Regions from separate parts of the Rhodococcus sp. NPDC057529 genome, predicted to be linked through region 1. Evidence: riboswitches for the same ligand, from Rfam matches in the RefSeq annotation. Region 1 holds a riboswitch; the other holds the start of a gene.
What was found. Region 1 has a riboswitch for cyclic di-AMP ahead of ACFU5V_RS08900 (transglycosylase family protein). Riboswitches for the same ligand answer to the same signal wherever they lie in the genome.

Region 1 (8,778 bases):
TAACCGATCGTCACGCTGGAGCGTTCGCGCGCCGCGGCGTTGAGGAGGGCGATGGTCGCGGCGCTGCTGGCCCGCGACCCGTCGGACCGGATGCTGCCGGAACCCTTGGCCGACGCCGCCAGGTCACCGGCGCGCAACGTCCGGACGACCGCGTCGAGTTGGGCATCGGTCGCGACGGCCGGGGTGCGGCTCGCGGGGGCCTTGCGCCGGGTCAGGACGCGGGCGCCGCGCGGGCGCAGGTCGACGAGGGCGCCGGACGAGTCCTCGCCCGCCGGCGCGAACCCGGCGGCCCGCAGTTCGCCCAGCACTTCCCGCAGCGGTGCCTGCGACACCGCCACCGTCGGCGCCAGCGCGCGCAAAGCCAGGGCGGCGGCCACCGGCGACGCCAGGACCTCCGCGAGCAGCGTCGGATCCTCGCAGCGGACGAACGACGCCGCGACACCGGCCCGGAGCCGGCCGTGCCGCCGCGCGACGTCGTCGATCAGATACGACAGCGACTGCGGGACGGGGGTGCGCGACCGCGTCGCGAAGAGGCTGTGCAGTTCCGCCGCCGTCATCCCGACGTCGAGGGCGCGTCGCACGCTGTCCTCGCTGATCCGGTACATCGACGCCGCACCGGCGGACTCGATGTCCGCGACGAGCGTGATCTGTTCCAGTAGGTCCGGGGTCAGCGGTCCCGGGGCGACGACGGTGAGGTCGGCCTGGACGAGAACGTGGTCGACGGGTTCGGGCAGCGATGCGTGCATCTCGGCCTCGGCGTCGCCGCCGTGGAGGAGCGCACGTCCGGGCGAACTGAGTGCGCCGCGGGCGACGAGTCCGAGTGTCGCGGCCTCCTCGAGGGTGCGTTCCACCGCGTGGACCCGGAGCCGGGCCCCCCAGCGGGGTCGGCGCCAGGCCAGGAGGCGACTGACCTCGGCGGGGTCGGCCGAGTGCCCGCTGCCGAGTTCGGCCAGCAGCCCGAGGATCGCCTGCCGGTCCCGCGGCGCGGACGGCGCGCGCACCTCCTCGGACAGCGCGGCGACCGGTTTGTCGTTGGCGTCGCGCATGCCGATGAACCACGCCATGCGCGGCAGTTCCAGCCACGCCGCGGCCAGTGCATGCCACCGCCGGGCGACCGGGGAGGTCAGCCAGTTGTCGACCGCGGCGGTCGGGGCCCAGTAGTTCTCCCCGGTGTCGGACGTCGGCGCCGGGTCCGGGGTGCCGCTGGCGATCAGTCCGGCGGCCGACAACAGTTCGACGAGCAGGCTCAGCCGGTTCTCGTCGATGCCGGACGTCTTGGCGATCCGCCGCAGTTCCCGGACCCCGAGACCACCCGCCCGCAGCGCCGGTGCCGGGGCCTCGCCGAGCGCCTTGACGACGTCCTCGCAGTGGCGAACCAGCTCGAGAGCCTCACCGGCGGCGGCGGCGTTGATGTCGGCGGGCCTGTGTTTGCGGCCCGTCACGCCGGGCGCGGCCAGCGAGGTGGGGTCGAAGACGGCCTCCCCGCGCAGGACCTGCCGCACCTGGAACGGCAATTCGACGGTCTCGTCGTCCATCCACCGCAACAGCCCGGCGGCGAGGAGTCGCTGAACGGGACGGTCGGGGGGTGTCCCGGGAGCCGCGTCCCGGGTCCGTCCGATCGAACTCGACTTCGCCAGGGTCTCGAGGATGTCCCGTTCGGCGGTCTGCAGTCCCGCCAGCGCCGACGCGATCCCGGCCTCGTCGAGCGTCTCGACGGGTTCGGCGCTGCGGCCGACGCGCCACGGGATGGTGGCCACGACCGCGGGAACGATCCGCAGCGACGTCTTGTCGCCCCAGACGATCCCGACGGACCGCAGGCCGTCCAGGGTGGCGTCGACGGTCTTCTTCGTCGCCCGCGACCCCACCGCCTCCTGCAGGGTGGCCCGGGGCACGGGCACCTCGTCGGCACGCTCGAGCGCCAGGAGTTCGAGGACACCGAAGTCCAGGGACGTGAGGTTGTCGGCCGCACGGGCGACCGAGGCCCGTTGCTCGGCGCGGCCGGCGAGGACGACGATCGTGGCCGGAGGCGGGACCGCGAGGTCGGGGCGCCTGCGGAGCAGATCCGTCAGTTCGGCGTCGCTGCGCGCGGCCAGCCAGTCCGCGAGCGTCGCGGCGCCGCGCGGGGAGACTGCGGTGCCGTTGGTGCTCGCGGTGGTGTCGTCGGTGTCGGTCATCGACTATCAGATTAGAGACCTGGGCTGTACGTCGCCGAATGCTCCTGTCAAAATGGCACCGTGGCTAACAATTCGAAGAAGCAGTACGTGGATCCAGGGTGGCCCGAAACCGCCGATGGAGATCACGCCGTGACCGAACTGTCGTCGACCCGTGCGGGCGGATTGTCCCCGTTCGGCGAGGACACCGAATTCCCGTTGCCGGCGGAGTCGTTGCCGTACGCGCACCCGCACACGGTGATCAACCGCTGACCACGCGACAGAAGAGGGGCCCTGCACCGGATCGGTGCAGGGCCCCTCTTCTGTGAGTTGCGGGGGTCTACTGCGGGAGCAGTCCCTTGTTGGCGTCGATGAGCTGCAGGATCTGGGGATCGATGGCGATGCCCTGGGCCTTGACGGCCTCGATCGCGCTGTCGACGACGCCCGCGTACTGCGAGGTGCCGCCGTTGGTGCTGGGGACGCCGCCCGTGAGGTCGGGCAGTGCCGGCGCCGCGGGGGCCTCGGGCACGGTGGCGGGGGCGGTGCGCTGGGTGGGTGCGCTGCTCAGGCCGAGGCTCGAGGAGCAGGACGGCCATGCGCCCCAGCCCTGGGAGTCGAGGACCTTCTCGGCGACGACGATCTGCTCTTCACGCGAGGCCTGGTTGGCGGTGGCTGCGTACTGGGTTCCACCGTGTGCGTTCCAGGTGCTCGGGGAGAACTGGAGTCCGCCCTGGAAGCCGTTTCCGGTGTTGATGCCCCAGTTGCCGCCGGACTCGCACTGCGCGAGGCGGTCCCAGTCGGAGTCGGGTGCCGCGTTCGCGGTGCCCGAGAAGGCTGCTCCGGCGACGCCCATGATGGCGCCGGTGACGGCGACCTTGGCGACGGTGCGGCCGGTGGTGGTGGGCTTGCGATGGCGTCCGCTCATAGTGGTCGAGATCCTCTCCACACGCGCCTGCGAGGTCAGCTGTCGGGTTCGGGCTGAGAGGTCGCCCGGCCTCGCCTCTCCTGGCTGGAGAGGGTCTGGCTTCACCCCAAGATCCGACTGTGCGAGGCACATTCGGACCGGTGTCCGTCTGGAAACTTGCGTTCCCTGGAGGACTTTGGGTCCCCCGTCCTCGTCCCTGGAATGCTTCGTCGGGACTCCGGTACCCGCGGGACGAGGTTTGGCGCGGCGGGCCGGATGTGGCCGATGTTTCCTCGGCCGGTGACGACGGTAACGGGCCGAGGCCGAAGTGTCACCATTTGATAACGCGGAGTGTCTTCGCCTGTTGCGGGGCCTCATTGGGCGCGCCGGGACTCTTCCCAGCTAGTGGCGACGAGACGTGGCTATCGCCGTCCCGTTGCCCTTCCGTTACCGGGCCGTTATGTGAGTAAGCTCACATCACCGCGGTGCGTCGACGATGTCCTTGCCGAGGGGCATCAGCGAGATGGGAATCATCTTGATGTTCGCGACGGCGAGAGGGATCCCGATGATCGTGATCGCCATGGCGACGGCCGTGACGACATGTCCGATCGCGAGCCACAGACCTGCAATGACGAACCAGATGACATTGCCGATCAGGGAGGCGACACCGGCCGTCGGCTTGTCGATCACGGTCTTACCGAACGGCCACAGCGCGTAGACGCCGACCCGGAACGACGCGATGCCGAACGGGATCGTGATGATCAGGATGCAGCACAGGATTCCGGCGACGAAGTACCCCAGCGCCAGCCACAGACCGCCGAAGACCAGCCAGATGATATTGAGCAGAATTCTCATGATCGTCCCCTCGGTGGTTGGGAATGCCCGGTGGTCGGGAATGCCCGGTGGTCGGGTGTGTCAGCGCGAGCGTCTGCCCTGCCTCAGTGCCGCCACGATTCCGAGCAGGAATCCGATCGGGCAGGCAAGGGCGACGAGGTACAGAACGAGACCCGGTTCGGAATCGGACAGCGCCGGGGTCAGGAAGATCGCCACGATCGCGACGAAGCCGATCGCGAAGAGAGCGAGTGCGACCCGCAGGAGTCCGTCGCCCCTCCGGGGTGTGTGAGGAGTGCTCGAAGGAGTCGATTCGTGGGCCACACCAGCAACGATAGTGCCTGGAAACCCGAATGCCGGAGGGGGTGTCTGCAAGGTAGACTGTGGGCACTGCGCGTCCCGCACCAGAGGTGGGGCGCGCTGTTTTGCATACCAAGTGCAACCAATACCAAGTGCAACCAACTGCACTCCAAGTGATGAGCGGGTGAACGCGGTGCCGACCGGCAAGGTGAAGTGGTACGACGTCGAAAAGGGCTTCGGCTTTCTGTCGCAGGAGGAGGGGGAGGACGTCTATGTGCGTTCGTCCGCTCTTCCCGAGGGCGTCGAGGGCCTCAAGGCCGGCCAGCGTGTCGAGTTCGGCATGGCCGCCGGTCGGCGCGGACCCCAGGCGCTGAGCCTGAAGGTGCTCGACCCTGCGCCGTCGCTGCGTCAGAACGCCGCGCGCAAGGAGCCGTCCGCCAAGAAGCACACGCCGGACGAACTGCACGGCATGGTCGAGGACATGATCACGCTGCTCGAGGCGAAGGTCCAGCCGGACCTGCGCAAGGGCAGGTACCCCGACCGCAAGACCGCCCAGCGCATCTCCGAGGTGGTCCGCGCCGTCGCACGCGAACTCGACAGCTGATTCGTCCGACGAGAAGGGCCCCGCGCTGTGGCAGCGCGGGGCCCTTCTTCGTGGGCGTGTCGTTCTAGGCGGTCTTGATCGACCAGGCGGCCCGTGCCTGTGTGAGCCCCTGCTCGTCGATGACGGCGGACGGCAGCTGGATCTCGACGCCGGCCAGCTGCAGGTCTTCCGAGGAGGGCACGGTCACGGCGCGGGTCTCACCGGCGCGGTGCGCCTGTTCCTGGACGAGGAGCTGGCCCGACGAATCCTGGTAGACGACGAGCATGCGCCACGGCGCGTCGACGATCTCCGGCGGCAACGACAGCTGCAGCGACGAGCCGGGGGGCACGTCGAGTTGGGCGATGTCGCCGGTCTCGCAGTCCTCGAGATACAGGTTGCAGTAGCCGAGCGGCGCGATCTGCTCGGCCCGGTCGTGCGCGAATGCCGTGATCTCGGGCAGGCGGGGCGAGGAGTTGCGGACCAGTGTGTAGAGGACTCCGACGAAGGCCACCAGGACCACGATCAGCCCCACTGCAATCAGTGCCAGGATCTTCTTGGTTCGCGCCTGCATTCTCACTTACGTCACATTTCCTGTCGATCGGTCGGCCCGGTGGGTCGAGTGGTGCTCGGTCACTTCTTGTTCGGCCAGGTCGGGGCGTTTTCCTCCGAGTCCCGGCAGGAGGGTGCTGCCGCGGTACGTGAGCACGGTCTGGACGAGCCCGACGGTCATGACGGCGGAGACCACCGAGAACCCGATCCAGTATTCGGTGGGCAGCAGGACGCCGAGCGCGCCGCCCACGACCCAGCTCAGCTGTAGGACGGTCTCCGAACGTCCGAATCCGGACGCGATCGACTCCTCGGGCAGGTCGTGTTGCAGCGACGCGTCCAGCGACACCTTGGCCAGGGCGCTGGCCGCCGACGCGACGAGCGTGGCGAGTGCGGCGGTGAGGAGATTGTCGGTGATCGCGGCGAGGACGGCGATGATCCACACGGCGCCCGTGCAGCGCAGCACGATGAGGGCGGGGCGGCCCAGCTTGATGCGGGCGCCCGCCGCGTTGCCCGCGAAGTTGCCGATGCCGGCGGCCGCGCCGACCAGACCGAGCATGGCGGCCTGGACCAGCGGTTCGTGGTCGGTCTTCGATTTCGCGACGAACGCGATGTACAGGGTGAGGAATCCGGTGAGCACGCGGATGGTGCTGTTGCCCCACAACCCGGTGATGACCGCGCGGCCCAGCGGTTGCCTGCGTTTGCCGGACTTCGCGGTGGCGGGGGCCTCGGGCTGCAGCACCCGGGTGCGCCCGATCACCTCGGTCGGGTGTTCGTCGCCGTGGTACGTGAGGGTGGCGGGAACCTCGCCCTCGGTGACCTCGACCCACGACGGGATCCGCATGGAGAGGTACGCGCCGAGTGCGGTGATGACGGCCGCCAGCCACAGCGCGCCGACGGAACCGGTGGCCATGGCGAGACCACCCGCGAGGGCGCCCGCGCCGATGGTTCCGCCGAGCAGCCCGAACACGGTGAGCCGGGAGTTGACGCGCACGAGGTCGATCTCCGGTGGCAGCACACGTGGGGTGACCGCACTCTTGAGCACCGAGAACGATTTGCTGAGCACCATCATGCCGAGCGCCGCCGGATACAGCACCCAGCTGTCGAAGTTGAAGACGAGGACGATCGCCAGCATCGTCCGGAGTCCGAACGACGTGGCCAGCGCGACGCGGCGGCCGTGCTGGAGGCGGTCGAGCATCGGACCGATCAGGGGAGCGATGACGGCGAACGGGGCGATCGTGATCAGCAGGTACAGCGCGACCTTCGTCTTGTCCTCGCCCGTCGCGGCCGAGAAGAACAGCGTGTTCGCCAGGGCGACTGCGATGGCCGCGTCGGTCGCGTTGTTGGCCATCACCGCGTAGGTGAGCGCGGTGAGACCCGACTTGTCCGCACCGTCCGCCTTGGCGGCACGGTGGAACGTCGCGATGCCCTTGTTGGTGAGTTCCCGGCTGCGCATCGCCGCCACCCGGGTGACGGTGAGCTTGCGCGGCATCGGCGGCGCCTTGGGGGCGTCCGCCCGCTCCTCGTCGGACCGGGGACGCTGCCCGCCGCCGACCGGATGCAGGGGCGGCAGCGGCGTGCGCCGGCCTCCCGGGCGTGCCGCGGGCGGGTATTTGTCGTAGCCGGGATGAACGGGGGGCCCGGAATTCTCGTCAGGAGCCCGACCGCCGTCAGGCTCGGAGGGTTCGCGCGGTCCGGTCACTCCCTAATTCTGTCCTAGTCGGGAGACATGCGACCACAGCAACCCCGGCCGATGCTGGTCAGATCGGCCTGTCAGGGAACGAACCGCACCTCGAACATGGCCGGCCAGTACTTTCCGGTGACGAGGAACCGGTCCGTTCCCGGGATCTGGGCGATGCCGTTGAGGACGTCGACGTCCCGCGGGCCGGGCGGAAGCGCGTCGCGGACGGCAGTTGCGTCGATCTCCGCGGTGACCCGTCCGTCCGACGGATCGATGCGGACGAGGGTGTCGGCCGTCCAGACGTTCGCGTAGATCGCGCCGTCGTCGGCGCATTCGAGTTCGTTGAGCCGGGAGACGGGGTTGCCGTCCTGCACCGCCTGCACGGTGCGCCGGGGCTCGAACGTGACGGGGTCGCGGAACGTGAGGGTGGGGGACCCGTCGCTCGTGACCAGCGCGCCGGGCGTTGCGCAGATGCCCCACCCCTCGCCGTCGAACGGGACCCGCCGCTGTTCGGCGAGCGTCGCGCGATCCCGGACGACGGCGACCCCGTCCCGCCACGTCAGCTGCCAGATCGTGTCACCGCTCACCGTGATGCCCTCGCCGAACAGCGGGGACGGCAGTTCGGCGCGTACCCGGACCGTGCCGCTGTCGAGGTCGGTGGCCTGCACCCAGGATTCACCGGGGCGGCCGGTGCCCTCGAGCAGTTCGGTGCCGTCGATCTCGAGTCCCTGGGTGAACGCATTCGGGTCGTGGTCGACGGTGCGGACGATCTCGGCGCGAAGGTCCGCGCCGGGCGCGCCCGAGGCCACCGGACTCTGCGGGGAGCATGCGGTGACCACCCACGCCACCGCGAGCAGGGCTGGGACGAGGTGCCTCCGGCCGGTCATCGGACCAGCATGACAGCCCAGGTGGGCACGCGCTTGCGGTGGTGCGGCAAACTGGTGGTGTGAGTGTTGCTTCTTCCGACGAGCGCGCAGTGGCGCGTCCCGTACTGACCGACGCCGTCGAGCTCGCCCGAACCGCAGTGGTCGAACTGCAGGAAGGGAGAGTCGGCGACTACCTGGGCGTCACGTCCGAGGACGAGTGCGCCGCGACTCACCGTTTCGTTGCGGACCTTCCGGGCTACCGGGGCTGGCAGTGGGCGGTGGTGGTGGCCGCCGATCCCGAATCGGACCGTGCCACCGTCAGCGAACTCGCCCTCCTCCCGGGACCCGATGCACTGGTCGCACCCGAATGGATTCCGTGGGACCAGCGGATTCGCCCCGGGGACCTGTCCGCGGGCGACCTGCTGGCACCGCCGGCCGGTGACCCCCGCCTCGTCCCCGGCTATGTCGCGACGGGCGATCCCGAGATCGACGACACCGCCCTCGAACTGGGCCTGGGCCGTAAGCAGGCTCTGAGCCTCGAGGGTCGCCTCGACGCCGCCCAGCGCTGGCACGACGGCGACTACGGCCCCGATTCCGAGATGGCCAAGGCTGCGCCGTCGACGTGCGGGCTGTGCGGTTTCTACCTCCCGCTCGCCGGGGCCCTGCACGGGGCGTTCGGCGTGTGCGGCAACGAGATGGCCGCCGACGGGCACGTCGTCGACGTCACGTACGGGTGTGGCGCCCACTCCGACACCCTGCTGCCCTCGGGCGCCGGTTCGCCGCAGTACGACGCATACGACGACGGCGCCGTCGAGGTCGTCGAACGGGCCGCAACGGAGACGGGGGCCGACGCCGAGACGGCGGCTGCCGCCGAGGTCGCCGAGGCCGGGGAATCCGCATCGACCAGCTAGCCGATC
Region 2 (8,778 bases), on a different contig from region 1:
GCGGGCACGCCGGTGAGTGTATGAGCACGCCCGCGTGCCGTCGCCCGACGGTGGCCGTCAGTAGCGGCGCGCCCCGTAGAAGGGGAACTTCGCCATCGACTCGATCTTCACCGGCACACCGAACGTCGAGGCGTGGAGAATGTTGCCGTTTCCTGCGTAGAGGCCGACGTGGGACGCGTCGTTGTAGAAGAGGACGACGTCGCCGGGCTGGAGTTCGTCGCGGGATACCGGGGTGCCGCCGCTGGCCTGAGCCTGACTGGACCGCGGGAGCGTCTTGCCGATCTGCTTGTACGCCCAGACGACGAGCCCCGAGCAGTCGAACTGGTCGGGCCCGGTGGCGCCCCACACGTACGGGTCGCCGATGCGGGTCATGCCTGCCTGCAACGCGCTCGTGCCCGAGCCGGGGGTCAGGTGCGCGAGGATCGTGTCGGGGTCGAAGCCGGGCGGGAACGGCGTTCCCGCCAACTGGTCGCGCTCGGCGCCGGTGAGATCTCCGAATGCCTTGATCACGTCGGCGATCTGCGCCTGCAGGTCGCTCTGCTTGCGTTGCAGGTCGTCGCTGACCACCTTGGCCTGCTCGGTGGCCGCCCGCGCGGACTCCGCGGACTGCTTCGACGCCTCGGCCGCCCTGGTGGCGTCCGACGTGGCCGACTGGAATTGCGCGACCTGATTGCGGGTGTCGTTGGAGATGGCGTCCAGGGCGGACATCTGGTCGAGGAGTTGCTGCGGCGAGTCGCTCACCATCACGGCGAACAGGCGATTGGTCCGGGCGCCCTGATAGTTGGCGGTGGCGAGTTTGTTCACCACGGGCTGGAAGACGGCGACGCGCGCGTTGGCCTCGTCGAGGACACCTTGATCGGCCGCGAGCCGGGCGTCCGCATCGCGTTGCGCCGACTGTTTGGCCTCGAGATCGATCTGCGCGTTGTGGAGGGCCTCCGACGTCTGCTCGGACTGCCGGGACAGGTCGCCGAGCTTCGTCAGCGCCTCGGTCGGGTTGGTGGTGACCGGGTCCGCACCCGCCGGGATGGAGGGCAGCGACACGAGCGCCGCCGACAGCACTCCGGCTGTCAGCACGCTGCCCAGGGAGCGCTTCATCTTGTGTGAGGCCACGGAAATGCGGTTCTCCGATCGTCGATCTCCACCAGCCGGGTCGATGCGCGGCTCAGGAATTTCCCCGGCCGAGACGACCGCGGAGTGCCGAAGAGGTGGCGACCCGCGTTGCCGCCCGGTTGGCGCGGCAAGACTTCGCAAGGTCTCGGATAGGTTACGGAATGGCATACGTTTGTGTCCACCCATGTCACGACGGGGTGGCGGGGACCACCGGGCGGGCGGGCGACAGCCTGTCCGCCTGGGGCGCAACGACATCGAGGGTGGGTTCGAATCGTGATTCGAACCCACCCTCGGTGGTCGTGCAAGATCCTACGAAGCTACCCCGTGCATCCCCGCCCTCGACTCGGTGGATGCCTCGCCTCGTGCGTGGATCAGTAGCGGCGTGCGCCGTCGAAAGGCATCGACGCGATGGGCGCCAACTTGACGGGCTGGCCCTCGGTGGAGGCGTGGATCACGTTGCCGTTGCCGGCGTAGATGCCCGAGTGCGAGCCGCCGTAGAAGGAGATCACGTCGCCGGGGCGGAGATCGGACTGCGACACCGGGGTACCGGCGGCCGCCTGCGCGTAGCTGGTGCGCGGCAGGTTCAGTCCGGCCTGCTTGAACGCCCACTGCACCAGGCCGGAGCAGTCGAACGAGTTGGGACCTGCGGCGCCGTAGACGTACGGCGAACCGAGCTTGGTCTGCGCGGCCTGAACGGCCTTGTCACCTGCGGTGCTGGCCGGCGCGGGGGGCGCGGGCAGGTTCGGGACACCGGGGATCTGCGGGATGACGACACCCGGGATCTCGAAGGTTCCGACACCGGGGATGGTGATGGGGTCTGCGGCCGCGGGGGCCGCGGTAGCGGTGAGCGCTCCGACTGCGAGCGCGCCGGCGACGACTGCCCGTCGCACATTCCGCTTGGAAACTTGTGACGCCACGAAAGGGGTACTCCGTTTCTTCCATTCATCCGCCGACCGAGTTAGCTGACGGGTTCGGGCTGGGAAGATCAGCCCTACCCACCGGTGCGTGAGGACGTCCCGGCGGGATTCACCCCAGTAGAAACTTGGGTTCCCGGTACGACCGCTCTCGCGAGTGGCCGATTAGGCGGTGACTAGCGATGCGGCCCCGGTGTTGGGGCTGCGAGACTCCGCTAGGTCTCAGGAAGGTTACGAAATGGAATACCCCGATGTCGACCGGAACACGCGGAAAGTGTCCGTTTGCACCGTTTCGGGGCGTGCGGGCGCGCGATACCCACATTCGGTAACGACTGGATAACAAGCGGTATGTTTCCGTTCGCTTTTCGGCAGCGGGAGTGGGCATTTCGCAGAGCGCCGCGACTCCCCGGCCGCGCCGCGCCCCACGTTCGCGCTGTTCAACAGGGGTGGCGTGGGCGCCGCTCGGCACACGCACCGGACCCGCCGACCTCGATCGCCGCACCCCACGATCCCCGTTCCGGGGCGCGCCCTCGGCCGTCGGCCCACCCGCCACCGCAGCCCACACACGGGCAGTGTGATCCTCGTCTCCCCAGGCTCTTCGGGCGGGTCTGTCGGTGCCCGTCCATACGCTCTGAGCCGTGAGTGTCCCCGGCGTACCCGAACAGCTGAGATTCGACGACCTCGACACCCCGCTGCGGGACACCACGTTCGTGGTGGTCGACCTCGAGACCACCGGAGCGCGGCCGGGCGAGGACGCCATCACCGAGATCGGGGCGGTGAAGATCCGCGGCGGCGAGGTGATCGCCGAGATGGCCACCCTCGTCGACCCGGGACGGTCCATCCCGCCGCACATCGTCGAGATCACGGGCATCACCACCGCGATGGTGATCGACGCACCCCGCATCGAACGCGTGCTGCCCGCGTTCCTCGAGTTCGCACGCGGAGCGGTGCTCGTCGCCCACAACGCCCCCTTCGACACCGGCTTCCTCAAGGCCGCCGCGTCGGCCACCGACACCCCCTGGCCCAAGTTCACCGTGCTCTGCACGGTCAAACTGGCCCGCCGGGTCCTCACCCGCGACGAGGCGCCGTCGGTCAAGCTGTCGTCGCTGGCCCGGCTCTTCGACGTCGGAAGCACCCCGACCCACCGGGCCCTCGACGATGCCCGCGCCACCGTCGACGTACTGCACGCCCTCATCGCGCGGGTCGGCAACCAGGGAGTGCACAGTCTCACCGAGCTCGTCGACTACCTTCCCGACGTCTCCTCCCACCAGCGGGCGAAACGCACGCTCGCCAGTCATCTCCCCCACGCTCCCGGCGTCTACCTGTTCCGCGGGCCGTCCGACGAGGTCCTCTACGTGGGCACGGCGACGGATCTGCGCCGCCGGGTGCGCAACTACTTCACCGGCTCCGAGACGCGCGGCCGGATGAAGGAGATGGTCGCGCTGACCACCCGCATCGACCACGTCGAATGCGCGCACGCACTCGAGGCGGGGGTGCGCGAGCTCCGGCTGCTCGCCGCCCACACCCCGCCGTACAACCGGCGGTCCAAGTACCCGAAGCGCGGCTGGTGGATCACGCTCACCGCGGAGGCCTTCCCCCGGCTGTCGGTGGTGCGGACCCCGGCCGCCGACTCCCTCGGACCGTTCCGGTCCCGCTCGACCGCCGCCGACGTCGCCGACCTCCTCGCCGAGTACTGCATTCTCCGTACCTGCACCAGCCGGATCCCGAAGGGACGGACGCACGGTGCGCAGTGCCCGCCCCGCGAGCTCGGGCGCTGCCCCGCGTCCGTCCACGGCCGCGACACGGAGGACACCTACCGTCCCGGCCCGGAACTCTTCCGGCTCTTCCTACGCGGCGCCGACGACGCGCCGCTGCACCGGATGCGCGCACGGGTGGAGGAACTGGCCGCGGGCGAGTTGTTCGAGAACGCCGCGCGGCTGCGGGACCGCACCGCGGAGGTCGTCCTCGCGCTGCGCAGAATGCAGCGCCTGGCGGCGCTCACCGCCCTCGATCAGCTCGTCGCCGCTCGCCCCGCCGCGACCGGCGGCTGGGAGTTCGCGGTGATCCGTTCCGGGCGCCTCGCGTCCGCGGGCTGCGCCCGGCGGGGAATCCACCCGATGCCGGTGGTCGACGCGCTCGTCCTCACCGCAGAAACCGTCGTGCCCGACACGACTCCGCTTCGCGGCGCGTCCCCCGAGGAGGCCGGGCTGCTCGCGCGCTGGCTCGACCAGGACGACACCCGGATCGTCAGTGCGTCCTCGGGGTGGTGCGAGCCCGCACGGGGCGCCGGATCCTGGTCCGAGTGGTGTGCGCTCGCCCGCGCCGGCAGCGCGTCGACACGGGACGCCGAGACCCGACCACCCGCACCGGGTTCCGCCGACCACCGCTTAGGCTGGCGATCATGATCAACGCCATCGTCCTGATCCACGCCGAAGCCCACCGCATCCCGGAGACCGCTCAGGCCGTCGCCGACATCGAGGGCGTCGACAAGGTCTACTCCTGCGCAGGCGACGTCGACCTCATCGCGATCGTGCGGGTCCGGGACCACGCGAAGATCGCGGAGGTCGTCACCGAGGGAATCAACAAGGTGGACGGCGTCTCGCGGACGGCGACGCACATCGCGTTCCAGTCCTACTCCAGCGCCGACGTGGAAGCGGGCTTCTCCATCGGCGAATAGTTCCGCCGGCTATTTGCTGGTGGCCAGGCCCGACGTGAGATCGGCCCACCGGCCGAGCAGCGTCGCGGCCGCGCCGCTGTCGATGGACTGCGCCGCCGCCGAGAGCCCGTCCGACAGTCCCTCCTCGAGGGTGCGGGCGCCGAGACCCCGGAACGCCGTGATCGCCGCCGCGGCGTTGAGGAGAACGGCGTCGCGGACGGGTCCGGTCTCACCCGCGAGGAGTCGCCGCGCCACCGCGGCGTTCACGTCGGCGTCGCCGCCGCGCAGTTCGTCGAGCGGCACCCGGGCGATGCCGATGTCGCGGGGGTCGAGCCGACGGGTGGTCACCGCTCCGTCGGCGACGATGTGCACGGTCGAGGTGGTCGACGTCGTCAGTTCGTCCAGGCCGTCGTCGCCGCGCACCACCAGCGCCGAATTGCCGCGCTGCGCGAGCACACCGGCCACCACCGAGATCAGGCCCGGGAAGGCGCAACCGATGAGGCCGGCCCGCGGACGGGCCGGGTTGGTGAGCGGTCCGAGCACGTTGAAGACCGTCGGGATGCCGATCTCCTTACGGGGCGCGCCCGCGAACCGCAGCGCCGGGTGGAACACCGGCGCGAAGCAGAATCCGATGCCGACCTCCCGCACGCAGCGGGCCACCTCGTCGGGGCCGAGATTGATCTTGACGCCGAGAGCCTCGAGAACGTCCGCGCCACCACTCTTGGACGACGCCGCCCGGTTGCCGTGCTTGACGACGCGGATGCCGGCCGCCGCGACCACCAGTGATGCCATCGTCGAGATGTTCACGGTGTTCGATCGGTCACCGCCGGTGCCGACGATGTCGACGACGTCGTCGTCGACGGGAACCTTGCGTGCGTGCCCGAGCATCGAGTCCGCGAGGCCGCGCAACTCCTCCGGCGTCTCGCCCTTCATCTTCAGGGCGACGCCGAACGCCGCGATCTGCGCGGACGTGGCGTTGTCCGACATGATCTCGTCCATCGCCCATTTCGCGTCGTCCACCGCGAGGTCACGTCCGTCGGTGAGCGCACCGAGGACCGACGGCCAGGTGCGTGCAGGCAGCACACCGTCGTTGGTCCCCTGAGCAGTCGGGCTCTGCATCGTCGTGTCCCCTTGTACTAGTGGCGGATCCGATCCCTGGCAGCCTAGTCACCGGGCGGACCGGACTCGCGCGCCGGTTGCGTCGCGTCCCATCCGTCGACCGAGCCCCCGAGCCGCTGGGCCAGTCCCGCCATCCTCGACTTCTCCTGGGAACAGTGCAGCGCGTCGAGGACCTGGACCCGTTGCAGCACGAGTTCGACAGTCGCGCCGTCCTCGGCCGGGGACGCCTGCCCGTCCGGATCCTGCGGTCGGTAGCCGTCCTGGGCGGCGATCGACACGGCGTCGGCCACCGAGGCCGCGGGCAGCCGTAAGTGGTGCCGCAGCACCGCTTCCGCGTCGGCGTCCCACCGCGGTTCCTCGGCGGCGGCGCGGTCGAGCACGGTCGAGCACGCCTCCACGTCGTCGAAACTCGAGGCGACGACCACGAGGTCGGGCCGGTCCTGATCGAGAGGGGCCTGCTTCCGACTTCCGAACAGTCGCCGCAGCCACCCCGTACTGTTGTCTCCAGAGCGCATGACTCCACCCTTTCACGGTCCGCGACCAGGCTGTCAGCAGGGAGAACCGGACAAGCGGGGCGCCTCGGCGCGCCGAGGGTGGACCCGGGTAGTCGTCTCTTACGACGAAGCGTCATACTTCTGTCTGTGACGAGCGCAGTAGGGACTTCAGGATCAGCAATCACCCAACGCGTGCACTCGCTGAACCGACCTAACATGGTCAGCGTTGGCACCATCGTGTGGTTGTCAAGTGAGCTCATGTTCTTCGCAGGGCTCTTCGCCATGTATTTCGTGGCGCGAGCACAGGCGAACGGGAACTGGCCGCCGGAGCCGACCGAGCTGAATCTGTTCCTCGCCGTGCCGGTGACGCTGGTGCTGATCGCCTCGTCGTTCACCTGCCAGATGGGTGTCTTCGCGGCCGAGCGCGGCGACGTCTTCGGCCTCCGCCGGTGGTACCTCCTGACCTTGGCGATGGGCACGTTCTTCGTCCTCGGCCAGGCCTACGAGTACATCCACCTCGTAGAGCACGGCACCTCGATCTCCAGCAGCGTGTACGGCTCGGTGTTCTACATGACCACCGGCTTCCACGGAATGCACGTGATCGGCGGCCTCATCGCGTTCGTGTTCCTGATCGCCCGCACCAAGGTCAGCAAGTTCACGCCCGCCCAGGCCACCGCCGCCATCGTCGTCTCGTACTACTGGCACTTCGTCGACATCGTGTGGATCGGCCTGTTTGCCACGATCTATTTCATCCGTTGATCAGCTGAACGCCCCAGGCAGCCCCCTGACGTCCAGTCCGTCCCGACATACCAAAGGGATACAGATGAGTTCATCCCCCCCTCCCGCATCCGATACCACAGCGTCCGCCGCCAAGGCACGCCGCCAGCGGAAGCTCCGCAGGCGCGTCACGGGCGCCCTGGTCCTGATGATGGGACTGGTCAGCGCCGGTTTCCTCGCGTCCGCGTTGACGCCAACCCCGCAGGTGGCCACCGCCACCGATGATCAGGCAGCACTGATCCGCGAAGGCAAGCAGCTGTACGACACCTCGTGCATCACGTGCCACGGCGCGAACCTGCAGGGTGTGCAGGACCGCGGCCCCAGCCTGATCGGTGTCGGCGAGGCCGCCGTGTACTTCCAGGTGTCGTCGGGACGTATGCCGGCATCGCGCAACGAGGCCCAGGTCGAGCGCAAGCCCGTCAAGTTCGACGCCGAGCAGACGGACGCCATCGGCGCGTACGTCCAGGCCAACGGCGGCGGCCCCACGGTCATTCGTGACGAGAACGGCGAAATCGCCCAGTCCTCGCTGCGCGGCGGCGACATCGGACGCGGCAGCGAACTGTTCCGCCTCAACTGCGCGTCCTGCCACAACTTCACCGGGCGCGGCGGTGCGCTCTCGTCCGGCAAGTACGCGCCGGTCCTCGACCCGGCCAGCGAGCAGCAGATCTACACCGCGATGGTCACCGGCCCGCAGAACATGCCCAAGTTCTCGGACCGTCAGCTGACCCTCGAGGAGAAGAAGGACATCATCGCCTACATCAAGTCGTCGGGCGAGACGAAGCAGCCCGGTGGCTACGGACTCGGCGGCATCGGTCCCGCCTCCGAGGGCTTGGCCATGTGGGTCATCGGAATCATCGCTGTCGTCGGTGCAGCACTGTGGATCGGAGCAAGGTCATGAGCGACGCTGGCCAGCCGGGCGGCGCCACGCCAAAGAAGTACACGGATGCAGAACTCGAGAACCTGAGCCGCGACGAACTGGTCGAGCTCGGCACCAACCTCGACCACGTCGATGTCGCGTTCCGCCGCAACCGCTGGGCGGTTCCGGGAACGAAGGCCGAGAAGCGCGCCGAGCGGTCGGTCGCGTTCTGGTTCGCGCTGTCCGGCATCTCCGCGATCGCGTTCATCGCGATCTACCTCTTCTGGCCCTGGGAGTACGCGGGCGCCGGCGAGCAGCACTACTCGGCCTACAGCCTGTACACCCCGCTGATCGGCCTCACCATGGGTCTGGCCATCCTCGGCCTCGGTGTCGGCGCGGTGCAGTTCACCAAGAAGTTCATCCCCGAAGAGGTGTCCATCCAGGACCGCCACGACGGTGGATCGTCCGAGGTCGACCGCAAGACGATCGTCGCGGAACTCGGCGACTCGTTCGACACGTCGACGCTGGGACGGCGCAAGCTCCTCAAGCGCACCCTGATCTTCGGCGGCGGTGCCCTCGGCATCATGTCCGTCATGCCCCTCGGTGGTCTGATCAAGAACCCGTGGGCCAAGCGCGACGACTCCCCGCTGTGGGTGTCGGGATGGACCCCCCGCTACGAGGGCGAGACCATCTACCTGCGCCGCGACACCGGTCGTCCCGAGGACGTCGTCCTGGTTCGCCCGGAAGACCTGGACGCGGGCGCCATGGAAACGGTGTTCCCCTTCCGCGAGTCCGATCGCGGCGACCACGACGCGCTGCTCGAGGCGCTGCGCGGCATCCGCAACGCGACCA

Region 2: another riboswitch for cyclic di-AMP. It lies ahead of ACFU5V_RS26825 (NlpC/P60 family protein); the one in region 1 lies ahead of ACFU5V_RS08900 (transglycosylase family protein).

Annotation. Positions count from the first base shown of each region.
Region 1 is NZ_JBHVEY010000004.1:70,123-78,900, forward strand. It holds gene ACFU5V_RS08890 (helicase-associated domain-containing protein) at 1-2,174, opposite strand, end outside; gene ACFU5V_RS08895 (hypothetical protein) at 2,235-2,423, shown strand; gene ACFU5V_RS08900 (transglycosylase family protein) at 2,491-3,075, opposite strand; cyclic di-AMP (ydaO/yuaA leader) riboswitch at 3,084-3,297, opposite strand; gene ACFU5V_RS08905 (YccF domain-containing protein) at 3,532-3,909, opposite strand; gene ACFU5V_RS08910 (hypothetical protein) at 3,970-4,209, opposite strand; gene ACFU5V_RS08915 (cold-shock protein) at 4,379-4,789, shown strand; gene ACFU5V_RS08920 (DUF2771 domain-containing protein) at 4,854-5,339, opposite strand; gene ACFU5V_RS08925 (MFS transporter) at 5,346-7,016, opposite strand; gene ACFU5V_RS08930 (glutaminyl-peptide cyclotransferase) at 7,088-7,882, opposite strand; gene ACFU5V_RS08935 (DUF3027 domain-containing protein) at 7,921-8,772, shown strand.
Region 2 is NZ_JBHVEY010000014.1:205,298-214,075, reverse strand. It holds gene ACFU5V_RS26835 (hypothetical protein) at 1-8, opposite strand, end outside; gene ACFU5V_RS26830 (NlpC/P60 family protein) at 58-1,110, opposite strand; gene ACFU5V_RS26825 (NlpC/P60 family protein) at 1,482-2,027, opposite strand; cyclic di-AMP (ydaO/yuaA leader) riboswitch at 2,042-2,206, opposite strand; gene ACFU5V_RS26820 (DEDD exonuclease domain-containing protein) at 2,663-4,429, shown strand; gene ACFU5V_RS26815 (Lrp/AsnC family transcriptional regulator) at 4,426-4,701, shown strand; gene trpD (anthranilate phosphoribosyltransferase) at 4,711-5,799, opposite strand; gene ACFU5V_RS26805 (ribonuclease E inhibitor RraB) at 5,844-6,314, opposite strand; gene ACFU5V_RS26800 (heme-copper oxidase subunit III) at 6,441-7,052, shown strand; gene ACFU5V_RS26795 (c-type cytochrome) at 7,117-7,968, shown strand; gene ACFU5V_RS26790 (ubiquinol-cytochrome c reductase iron-sulfur subunit) at 7,965-8,778, shown strand, end outside.